2 regions of the Priestia sp. TRM10 genome follow, and region 2 is predicted to be linked to the other one. Evidence: riboswitches for the same ligand, from Rfam matches in the RefSeq annotation. Region 2 holds a riboswitch; the other holds the start of a gene.
What was found. A riboswitch is a leader RNA that binds a small molecule or an ion and turns the genes downstream of it on or off. The one in region 2 is predicted to bind lysine.

Region 1: it holds a riboswitch for lysine, as region 2 does, so the genes downstream of both, ACK3CR_RS23225 (aspartate kinase) here and ACK3CR_RS13615 (amino acid permease) in region 2, are expected to answer to the same signal.

What each region holds. Positions count from the first base shown of each region.
Region 1 is NZ_JBJZOT010000015.1:1,249,594-1,255,853, reverse strand. It holds gene ACK3CR_RS23250 (enoyl-CoA hydratase) at 1-54, shown strand, start outside; gene ACK3CR_RS23245 (electron transfer flavoprotein subunit beta/FixA family protein) at 83-853, shown strand; gene ACK3CR_RS23240 (electron transfer flavoprotein subunit alpha/FixB family protein) at 870-1,850, shown strand; gene trxA (thioredoxin) at 2,033-2,347, shown strand; gene uvrC (excinuclease ABC subunit UvrC) at 2,415-4,205, shown strand; lysine riboswitch at 4,275-4,451, shown strand; gene ACK3CR_RS23225 (aspartate kinase) at 4,580-5,806, shown strand; gene ACK3CR_RS23220 (YslB family protein) at 5,840-6,260, opposite strand, start outside.
Region 2 is NZ_JBJZOT010000013.1:446,592-452,851, reverse strand. It holds gene ACK3CR_RS13630 (spore germination protein) at 1-258, opposite strand, end outside; gene ACK3CR_RS13625 (YczF family membrane protein) at 392-613, shown strand; gene ACK3CR_RS13620 (TspO/MBR family protein) at 652-1,389, opposite strand; gene ACK3CR_RS13615 (amino acid permease) at 1,509-2,918, opposite strand; lysine riboswitch at 3,007-3,182, opposite strand; gene ACK3CR_RS13610 (Cof-type HAD-IIB family hydrolase) at 3,294-4,175, opposite strand; gene ACK3CR_RS13605 (hypothetical protein) at 4,517-5,302, shown strand; gene ACK3CR_RS13600 (putative periplasmic lipoprotein) at 5,393-5,809, shown strand; gene ACK3CR_RS13595 (GrpB family protein) at 5,887-6,260, opposite strand, start outside.

The DNA of each region.
Region 1 (6,260 bases), on a different contig from region 2:
GAAGGGATTGCTGCTTTTTTAGAAAAAAGAAAGCCATTCTTCCAGGGTAAATAATCTTAATATTCAGTAAAGGGGTGGAGTTATGAATATTTTTGTGTTAATGAAGCGTACGTTTGATACAGAAGAAAAGATTTCACTTGATGGAGGAGAGATTATTGAGGATGGAGCAGAGTTCATTATTAATCCTTATGATGAATATGCAATAGAAGAAGCAATTTCTTTAAAAGAAAAACATGGAGGGGAAGTGACGGTTGTAACACTGGGGAACGAAGATGCTCAAAAAGAACTGCGAACGGCGCTTGCAATGGGTTGTGATAAAGCGGTGCTCATTGATACAGAAGATGAAATAGAAAGCGAAGATGAATATACCACATCCATTATTTTAGCCTCTTATTTAAAAGAACAGCAATTTGATTTGATTATTGGTGGAAATGTTGCTATTGACGGAGGAAGTGGACAGGTTTGTCCACGAGTCGCAGAGCTTTTAAATATGGCTTGTGTTACAACTATCACAAGTATTGAAATCCAGGGGAATGATGTGGAAATAATAAGGGACGTAGAAGGAGATGAAGAAAAAATTCAAGCAGCTCTACCGCTTGTTGTAACAGCTCAGCAAGGACTAAATGAACCGCGCTATCCGTCTTTACCTGGTATTATGAAGGCCAAAAAGAAGCCGCTTGAAGAAATTGAATTAGACGATCTAGAAATAGAGGAAGAAATACAAGCCAAAACAAAGGTTGTTGAACGGTTTTTACCACCTGAAAAAGAAGGAGGCAAAATACTTCAAGGTGAATCACACGAACAGGTGAAAGAGCTTGTTCATCTATTATACTCAGAAGCAAAAGTGCTTTAAAAAAGGAGGAATAGCTATGGCCCGCAAAGTATTGGCATTGGCGGAATTTAAAGGCGGAGAAGTCAGAAGTGTATCGTACGAAGCAATTGCAGCAGCACGCATGATTGCAGATGGCGGAGAAGTTGTTGTGGGAGCAGTTGGAGAAGACATTGCTCGCCATACGTCTTCATTTTTTCACTATGGTGGAGATCGTGTAGTTTTTATTGAAAGCGCTAACTTAAAAACATATACGCTTGATGGTTTCTCCCAATGTTTTCAGGCCCTCTTAGAGGAGGAAGAACCAGAAGCAATTATTATAGGCCATACTTCTCAAGGGAAAGAGGTTGCTCCAAAGCTTGCAGCAAAGCTTGAGAGTGGTTTAATTTCTGATATAACAGATATTGAAGTTGTGGGTGAAAACGTTATTCTAACGCGTCCTATCTACTCAGGAAAAGCTTTTGAGAAACGCATCCTTACTGACACCCCTTTATTTTTCACAATTCGTCCAAATAATATCGAAAAGCTTGCAGCGGACCCAGGAAGAGATGGAGAAACAAAAGAAGTTGCAGAACCATCTCTAGATTTACGTACAGTTGTAAAAGAAGTTATGCAAAAAGCGACGAGCGGAGTAGATCTTTCAGAAGCAAAAGTGATTGTAGCTGGAGGACGGGGTGTAAAAAGCGAGGAAGGGTTTAAGCCATTACAAGAACTTGCTGATGTGCTAGGTGGAGCAGTTGGAGCTTCAAGAGGGGCATGTGATGCAGAATATTGTGATTACTCACTTCAAATTGGACAGACGGGAAAAGTTGTTACGCCTGATTTGTATATTGCATGTGGCTTATCTGGCGCTATTCAACACTTAGCAGGTATGTCTAATTCAAAAGTGATTGTAGCTATCAATAAAGACCCAGAAGCAAATATTTTCAATGTAGCAGACTATGGGATCGTCGGAGACTTGTTTGAAATTATTCCACTTTTAATCGAGGAGTGTAAAAAATTAAAAGTAGAAAAGAGCTAAAGGCGACACTCTGTCGCCTTTTCCGTGTTTTTTTATGAAAAATGCTGTTTTTAAATGATTCCTTAGGGTATAACTATGTAATAGGAAAGGCATGACGAAACAAATAAATGGCACTCCCATTTTAATGATGTTATACTGTGAATATCTTAAAAGAAGTTACTTAGGTATAGGAGGAATTTTTAATGGCAATTACACATGCAACAGATCAAAACTTTACTGCTGAAACAAATGAAGGGGTAGTACTTGTTGACTTTTGGGCACCATGGTGCGGACCTTGTAAAATGATTGCTCCAGTTCTTGAAGAACTTGATTCAGATATGGGCGACAAAGTAAAAATCGTAAAGCTTGACGTAGATGAAAACCAAGAAACAGCAGGGAAATTTGGTGTAATGAGTATCCCAACTTTACTTGTTATGAAAGATGGAGAACAAGTTGACAAAATCGTTGGCTTCCAACCAAAAGAAGCACTTGCTGAAGCATTAAACAAACATCTATAAGCTTTAAAAAGGGCGCCTGCTTTTTGCAGGTGCTTTTCTTATGACAAAAAGAAAAAGGGGGGACGTTATGAATGCAATCATAAAAGAAAAGCTAGCGATTCTTCCAGATCAGCCTGGCTGTTACTTGATGAAAGATAAGGACGGTACTGTTATTTATGTCGGAAAAGCAAAAGTATTAAAAAATAGAGTACGCTCATACTTTACCGGAAGTCATGATGGGAAAACGCTTCGTCTTGTGAACGCTATTGTTGATTTTGAATATATCGTCACGTCTTCCAACATTGAAGCGCTTATTTTAGAAATGAACTTAATTAAGAAGTACGATCCAAAATATAATGTTATGCTAAAAGATGATAAAGGCTATCCATTTATTAAAATTAGCAATGAGCGCCATCCACGTTTATTTATTACAAGAAAAGTAAAAAAAGATGGAGGCAAATATTTTGGACCTTATCCAAACGTTCAAGCAGCAAATGAGACAAAGAGGCTGTTAGATCGCTTATATCCACTCCGGAAATGTTCTACTATTCCAGACCGAGTTTGTCTTTATCATCATATTGGCCAATGTTTGGCTCCCTGTGTTTATGAAGTGACAAAGGAGCAAAATAAGGAGCTTGTAGACGAGATTGCAAAGTTTTTGAACGGCGGATTTAAGCATGTTAAAGAAGAACTGACTGAAAAGATGATGAACGCATCAGAAAATCTAGAGTTTGAACGTGCACAGGAATATCGAGATCAAATTTCCCATATTGAAGCAACAATGGAAAAGCAAAAAATGATGTTTAACGACTTTGTTAATCGAGATGTTTTCGGCTATTCCTATGATAAGGGATGGATGTGTGTCCAAGTTTTCTTTATTCGCCAAGGAAAACTAATTGAACGTGATGTTTCCATGTTTCCTTTTTACGGTGAACCTGAAGAAGATTTTCTCACTTTTTTAGGACAGTTTTATCAGCAGTCTAACCATGTAAAACCAAAGGAAGTGCTTCTTCCTGAGCATGTTGATTGTGAAATAGTGGAGCGTCTTTTAGAAATCAAAGCACACTGTCCTCAAAAAGGAAAAAAGAAAGATTTACTGAACCTAGCCAATAAGAACGCTAAGATTGCTTTGAAAGAAAAATTTTGGCTTATTGAACGTGATGAAGAACGGACAATTAAAGCAATTGAAAATCTTGGTGAGAAACTAAATATTGCTACGCCAAATAGAATCGAAGCATTTGATAACTCAAACATTCAAGGAACAGATCCTGTATCAGCAATGGTCGTATTTGTTGATGGAAAACCATATAAGAAAGAATATCGAAAATATAAAATTCGAACTGTTGAAGGTCCAAATGATTATGATTCCATGCGTGAAGTTGTGCGACGAAGATATAGTCGTGTATTAAAAGACAATCTTCCGCTTCCAGATCTAATTGTGATTGATGGAGGGAAAGGACAAATTGCGGCTGCAGAGGACGTACTTGAAAATGAACTTGGATTGTTTGTTCCTGTTGCAGGTCTTGTAAAAGATAGTAAGCACCGAACATCAAACATTATGATCGGAAATCCTTTAGAAGTAGTGCCTCTTGAAAGGAACAGCCAAGAGTTTTATTTACTGCAGCGCATTCAAGATGAAGTGCACCGCTTTGCGATTACTTTTCATCGACAAGTTCGGTCAAAATCTTCTTTTCAATCTGTTCTTGACGATATTAAAGGGGTTGGCGCAAAGCGAAAAAAAATGCTACTTACTCACTTTGGGTCTTTAAAGAAATTAAAAGAAGCAAGCATAGAAGAAATCCAAGGAGCAGGGATACCAAAAGATACAGCAACTGCGATTTATAGCGTTCTTCGCGAAGAAAACGAAAAAAGTGATTGAAAACTTTTTAAATATTTGATAAGCTAAAAAAAGATTTTAAAAACTGTATAATCACTTCAATATTACTGAGGTGAAGATAGAGGTGCGGATTTTAAGAGTATATAGCAGGAGGAAAATGAGTTCCGTTGATTGTTATAGAAAGGAAAATCTGCCGAAGTGGAAGTTAGCTCATCATAGCTTTTGCTGGTTTTGCATTGAATAAATGTAAGACTGTCAAGATCACAATCTTGGAGGGCTATCTCACACATTGCGCAAATATAGATATTTTAAAAAAGCAATGAGAGATTCTCTCATTGCTTTTTTTTATTGCGTTCGCCCTACTTACGAGTAAACCATTTGTGTGAAAAAACGAACTGAGGAGAGGTTTTAGAAAAATGGGCTTAGTTGTTCAAAAATTTGGAGGAACTTCCGTAGGATCTAGCGAGAGAATTCAAAATGTAGCAAATCGAGTTATTGAGGAGAAAGCAGCAGGTAATAATGTCGTTGTTGTTGTATCTGCGATGGGAAAAACAACGGATGAGCTTGTTTCATTATCAAAAGAGCTCAATGAAAACCCAAGTAAGCGGGAAATGGATATGCTTTTAACAACAGGAGAACAGATTACCATTTCTCTTCTTTCTATGGCTCTTCAGGCGAAAGGTTATGATGCTGTTTCTTTAACAGGTTGGCAAGCTGGAATGAAGACAGAAGAGGTACATGGAAATGCTCGAATTACCAATATTGAAACCGCTCGAATCAAACAATATCTCAAAGAAAATAAAATTGTCGTTGTTGCGGGATTCCAAGGGATTACAGAGAACAATGAGATTACAACATTAGGTAGAGGTGGCTCTGATACAACTGCGGTGGCACTTGCTGCAGCTCTTGAAGCAGAAAAATGTGATATTTACACAGATGTAACAGGAGTCTATACGACAGATCCTCGTTATGTTAAAGGTGCGAGAAAACTTAACTCGATTTCTTATGATGAAATGTTAGAGCTTGCCAATCTAGGAGCAGGGGTTCTTCATCCAAGAGCTGTTGAGTTTGCTAAAAATTATGAAGTAAAGCTTGAAGTTCGGTCAAGTTTAGAAAAAGAACGTGGAACAATTATTAAGGAGGAAGCAGAGATGGAAGATAATTTATTAGTAAGAGGAATTGCATTTGAGGACAATATTTCCCGAGTTACGGTTATTGGCATGGAGGATAACATTTATACCCTTCCTTCTATCTTCTCGCTCCTTGCTAAACATCATATTAATGTAGATATTATTGTTCAAAGCGTTACGTCTGCTAAGTCAGCAGTATCATTTTCCGTAAAAACAGAGGAACTTCAACGTACATTAAGTGTTTTAGAAGCTCAAAAAAGATATCTGCAATATGAAGAAGTTGAGCATGAAAATGGACTTTCAAAAGTCTCTATTGTTGGTTCTGGAATGGTTTCAAATCCTGGGGTGGCTGCAAAAATGTTTGAGGTGCTTCAAGATAGTAAAGTTCAAGTGAAAATGGTTAGCACGTCTGAGATTAAAGTTTCAACAGTCATTGTGCAAAAAGATATGGTAAAAGCTGTCGAAGCTCTTCATGAAACATTTGAGTTAACAAATGAACGTGTAGGTAAATAAAAAAGGAGGACTCGTTTAGCGAGTTCTCCTTTTCTATACTAAAATATCTCTTCTGTCATAAACGATGGAAAGGACGACCTTGTTACGATGTTTTTTCCATTGCTCAGCTTCTGCTGTATATCCTTTTTGAGCTTGAATTTGTTCAGCTAGAAATCCAGCCTCAAGTTGGAAAGAGCATGTTTCTTTATTATGTAAACGGCGTTCAACGCTAGGTCCGCTAAGTTCAAATTCGAGTGAGCTTCTTTGTTCTTTTTTTAGAGTAAGAGTGCCCCATCCTGCACGAATAAAAAAAGTTTGAAGATCTGCTAGGGACGGTTGTGGATAAAGACGTGCAATATTCTTACCAGCCCAATAGGAAATATTATCTGTTTCCTTTCCTAAAATATCTGGTAAAACAATATCTCGTAGCAGTTCATAACCAAATAAAGGAATGGTTTCTTCATGTGTAACAGCA
Region 2 (6,260 bases):
AAGCAGCATCTTAAGGAGAGAATCATTAATAATACTCGCCTCAACTAGTCCATCAATAAAAACAATGGCAGACGGAATCTGTTCGTTATAACCAATTGAAAATTCTCTTATAATAACGTCTGAGCTATATCCAACTTCTTCCTTTATCCTTTTAATATTACACGTTAAATCACGCTGAAGAAGTTCTGCTGGAGATTGCTCTTCATGGGTGTCACCTGATTTGCTGTCTTCTTTCTTTTTTCGTTTCTTAAAAAACATGGCAGAGACCTACCTTTTTTTATCCATTTTCTGCAGAAAAGAGCACAATTATGCATTCATCTGTATAAAGAGAACTTCAAATGAAAAAAGTAAAAAAACAAATGATAATCGCTGGAGGAAGACTACTTTGAAAATGCTTCTTGCTCTTTTGCTTATGAGTTCTTTATCTTTCTCTTTAGTCATTGTTTTAGACCTTTTTATGAACTACTCTGTAGCGAGAGCTATTTATAACGTATTTTATGGTTTTCGCGTTATGGCAGCTTTAGAGTTCTTTTTGCTTTGTTTTCTGCTTTTGTCTCTTTTTATTTATGTAGGCAAAGAAATATGGCAACAAAGAAAAAGCAAAAAAAATTAAGAGCCAGCTTTATTTTGATAACAAAGCTGGCTCTTATATTATGAAAGACGTTTTTTTCTTCTAATAAGGTTTACAATAATGGAAATAATGATAAGGATGATAGAAATAGATGCTGTGATAACGATAGCATTCATCTCTTGTCTTTGAACGATGATAGCAATGTATGCCCAAATGAAAACAAGAGAGTAGGCAATATCTCGATTTTTCAGTGTAAAGTAAATACTTAGTAATCCTCCTACTAATAGCATAATAATTGTCCATCCATATTCACCAACACCGAAAAGTTCTGTAACTCCTTTATATTTTAGGAGGGTAAAAAAATTTACAATTGTCGCAACTGAAACCCAACCAATATAAATAGAGAATGGAAGACGCATGAGCCATGAATGATGCTTTGTTGTATTCTGTGTTTTCGTGTAAATTACAATAAGCGTAACTAAAACGCCTAAAATGATAATAAGAGAAAGTGCAATATTTCCACTTCCAAAAACAGGACTCCATAATCCATTAAAAATTAAGTTAAGTGCAAACCAAAGGCCAACTCTTTCATAAATTTCTTTGTCTATCCCTTTGGCAAAAAATTGACGAATAACATAAAGAGCTAAAAGAAGAAAAATGAGGCCCCAAATTGAAAAAGCGTAGCCAGCTGGTGTTATAAAAGCATTGATGCTGTCCGAGATTTTAGACACATTGCGGCTTTCTGGAAAAAAATAATTTGTACTGATCGTAAATAAGAATGCTAAAAGATTAATAGCGCTTATAATAAAATATTTCATCGTTATTCCTCCTTCTTCACCTTGTATTCCACTTTTTATCACTTGATAAACACTATTCAGAACACTGCCTTTTCATCCATAAAAAAGCTGAGGGAAAGTTCCCCTCAGCTTTTTATACTTTATTGTTTTTTTCCTTTACGCTTTACAAGCGGATAAAATACAATTCCAATTAAAAAGAGACCAATTCCTAAAGAAAAAGTTTTCATATCTGCAGTTCCGGAAATAATAACCCATGCCGCATAAATGAATGCAAGACCCGCAATAATTCCGTCTTTTATGCGTGAAGATCTTCCACCTAGTTCTGCGTATGTTTCACCTTTAATGACAACTTTTAAGAAATAAATAGTTGAAATTAAATATGGGATAAGATAAGCAAGCGTTGATGATGTTGTTAAGAAAGAATACGCTTGACTAATCGTTCCCGAAACAGTTGAAAAAATAAAGATTTGAGACATAATATTCGTTACAAGTAAAGCATTACTTGGGCTTCCTTTTTTGTTTGTCTTTGCAAAAAAGGCTGGAAAGTTTCCTTCACGGGCTGCTCTGTATGGAACTTCTGAACTTAATAAGATCCACCCAAGCATTGATCCAAACAAGGAGACAAGTGCAAGAAGTGCCATAATGATACTGCCGCCACGACCAATTAAAACGTTTAAAACGTCTACGAAAGGCTTATCTGATGCTTGAAGTTCACTATGTGGGAGTGCCCCCATTGTGATCATTGTAATTGTCATATAAATAATAATAGCAATTGTTACACCTGCAACAGTGGCCTTTTTAATATCGCGCTGTGAAGATGCTCGACCTGATAAAATAACGGCTGACTCAATACCAACAAATGCCCATAGTGTTGAAATAGCGGCATTGTACACTTGACTCGAAAGTCCAAGCGGATTTCCTCCATCTGTGCTCTCAACAGGATAATAAAAACTTCCCATTGTGGAGAACTGAAAAGCAAATAACCCAGCAATAATGAAAAGAGCGAATCCCACGACTTTTGAAAATGTCGTAACAAAATTCAGTTTACCTGCTGCATTCATACTTGTAACTAAGATGGTATGAGTTCCCCATAAGAAGATAGAGCAAACTACAAAAGTAATAAGCTTCCCTAATTCAATCGGTTGAGACCCAACATGAAATAATACTCGACCGTCTCTCATAATTGGTAGAAAAGTAGATAAATAACCTGCAAAACTTGTAATAATCGCTACGTTGCTAATCCAGTTTGCTACCCAATATCCCCAAACGGTTGTAAAACTTGCTACATCACCTGTTTTTTTATTTTCAAATAACGCTCTCGCATAACTCTGCGGTCCCGCTTGTAGCTCTGGTTTTCGAATTGATAGCGTTCCAAAAGTTAGGGCAAGCATTAATACACCAAACCCAGTAACAGCCCATGCTGTCATAACGCCAAGTGGACTTGCCACTTGTGCAAGCGTACTTGGAAGCATGAAAATTCCTGATCCTACCATGTTTCCAACAACAAAAGCTGTTAAGAGCCAAAAGCCCCATTTTTTCGTTTGTTCCATGCTGCAAAAATCCTCCAATAAGTAATTTTTAGCAGACAAAATAAAAAAGTATGGAAATGCCCATACTTTTGCATTCACTCTGCCATATCTCTCTGATAGCCCTCCACAAAAACTTGTGGCAGTCCTGTACTTATTTAATACAGGCCCAGCTTATAAAAAAAGTGGTTTTTTATAAGCTTCGGCGCTCATTCCTTTCACATATGTTCATAAGCTCCACTTGCTTCCCATATGTTACTCCTAATACGCGCAACCTCTACCTCACCGAGAAAGAGTGAGGATTTATATTATTTTTACTACGTTATAATACCAAAGAGAGCATGCGCTGTCAAAGCCCTATTTTGTGTAAAATAAGGAAAAACAGCTCATGTTTGTTTCTTATGCTTTTAGAGAACTTTTTAATACTTTCTCAATCGCTTTTGCTACTCCATTATTATCATTCGTTTCGGTTACATAGTCACATAATGACTGCACTTCAGGATCTCCATTTCCCATTCCAAAACTTGTAGCTGCTTCATTAAACATACTAATATCGTTGCGATTGTCTCCAATAGCGACTGAATGTTTCATATCAACTTTTAAATGCTCTGCCATTTTACGAAGCGCAATTCCCTTTGTTGCCTTCAAATGGTTGACCTCCACGTTATGCAAAGCAGATGAGCTAATAGCTACGTTATCGCTTTTTCCTAATTCATCTTTTACAACTTGTAGCTTGTTTAAGTCGAAGGAGAAAAAGAGGAATTTAAAAATATTAGTATCTTCTTGGAGCGCTTTTTTCATAAGCTCTTCTTTTGGTAAAAAGGTAACGCCAGCCTGTTGTGACTGTTTGGCAGCTAAAAGATCAAGTTCAAAACGAGAAATTTTTTCATTGGAGCTTCTCACTCGGTCTGCTTCTGCTTTCATTACATCTCCTGCATTTTCATATGTATAAACACCGTCTTGCACATACATTTCAAAATAAACTTCCTCATCGTTATGGAAGCGAAGATTCATAGCATTTTGAATGTCTTGCTCCTCTAGAGATTGGCGATGAAGAACGTTTCCTTCTTCATCTCTTACGTCTGCTCCATTTGCACAAATCTTAGGAAGTTTAAGATCGAACGGTTGTAAAGGACGCATTGCATCCTCATAGCTTCTTCCCGTTGCAATGACAACCTTAACCCCAGCGCGTTGTGCATTTTTGATCGCTTCTACATTCTCAGCAGGCACCTTACCTTCACTATTTAATAATGTTCCATCCATATCAATTGCAATAATCATCAATTGTTCCCCCTTGCTGTATTTGTTTTTACTATAGCGTATGAAACGCTTTTCACTGAAAGATTTTTTATTATTTCATGTTATTTTTTAGACATAGTAAAAATATTATTCCCTATTTCATATGTTTCAATCAAAAATTAGAGTTCCATGAAATGATTGTGAATTATTGCTCTTTTTTGTTGTTCTCTTCTCCTTATCTATAATACTATAGAAAGAAGAAGATTTTTTACGATTTCTTGGTCTATTCACAAATTTTGTCGATTGTTTTTTCACATGCTGTATATTATCTTGTATGTAAGTACCTTTAGGAACTATCCTAGAAAGGGGGGAAAGAAAAAACATTGATTCGTTCATTAAAAAAAGCTCATCGCCTATCATCTGTTTCATACCTTGATTCACCAACGGCTTTTTCGTTTTATGCCTTGAATTTTACATATATCGTACACATCGGGATATTAACGTTTAAACCACTTTCTACCGAGCATTATATAAGCGCTTTCGTCAACTTTCTTATTTTGTTGATTAATGGATTTTTATTAGCTACAGATAAAAGGGTTATTAAAAGCGTACGCTATAACAAACAAGCTCGGTTTCTCTACTTCTCAACAGCAGCCATCTGGTTATCTGCAGGAGCTATTTTTACAGAAAACTACTTTTTAATGGCTGTAACAGTCACTTTTATCTTTTATTTAATTGTAGAAGCTGTAAGACTTCTTTTATCCTTTTTCTACTATTGGGGAATTGCGCTATTTTTCCCTTATGAATACAAAGAAAAAAGTGACGATATGATCCGTTCAGGTCAGGAACTTTCTATGTTTTTAACAGCACCTGAACAAAAAGGACTTGCTTTCATAAGGCTTGTACATGGAATGTTGTATATAGCTGCTATTTTTGTTCTTTTTATGATTGTTTCTATTACAATGCCTATTCCAAACGAGAGCCTGTTTTCTTTATTTGATCAAGGAAGAAAACTTGCTACTGAAGCAGAGATAACAAAACCATTTCATATTTTTATTTTTGGGGCGCTTTTCCTCTCTGTTCTTGCTTTTACAGTTCCAAAAGTGAAGCAGCTTGAACAACTTGCACTAGAGCGAAAGGCAGCTATTCAAAAATCACATGCTGTATAACGTATAAGTTAAAAAGACTTATACGTTTTTTTGTGTAGAGTAACGTAAAGTATAGTAAGATAGTGGGTAAGAGTAGGAGGCTTTTTTCTTATGAAATACCTATTAATCTTTTGGGTGGTGATTGTATTGGCTGGATGCTCGAATGATCGACAAGCTCGGAAACAAAAAGTGGAAGATAGCATATTAAGAGCCGAGGTAAATATTTCCTATCAATCTAAAACAGAAGAATACACAATAGAGGCTTCACTACACAATAAAACAACCAAAGATATTCAACTCTTATTTGATCATGGCACTCTTCTCTGGCTTAATAAAAATGGAACAACTCAATCTTCTAATACGTTTTCAACACAAGTATACTCAATGCTTCTAGAAGGAAAAACAAGTGAAACCGTTAGTAGAACTCTTACAAAACAAGAGTGGAAAAAAGAAGACTATGCCCTTTATGTTCAATATAAAGATCAAAATGGAAAAAAGCATATTCTTGCTCTTCATTCTCCTACGTAGCTAAAAAAGCTCATGCGTCTAGACGCATGAGCTTTATAATAAGTTAAATGAATATAACAATTTCAGCGTGGTTGAATTTAGCGACTTAAAATGCCTGTAATGACGCTCGTTTTCGCTTTCGCGTATTCATTTGTACTTTCCCATTCTCGCAGTGCAAGTTTTCGCTTAACAGAAGCATATGCCTCTAAACTATCTTCACTACTTCTTAAAATATCACGAAATTGTAGATGCCTTTCCCATAAGTTGCTCCCCTTTACAACAACATGAAGATGTGCTTCATGATGAAAATCGGCATCCTGTGAAAAATCATGATCTCCATCCCTGATAATGTCCGGAAGACCTTCCTCTTTAAATCGAACGAAATAGCGTCGATTTGGCAAAATGGTTTCATATTGTTGCACATATGTATAACCAAGCTCTCGAATTGGATCAATAGCATACTGTAGTTCTT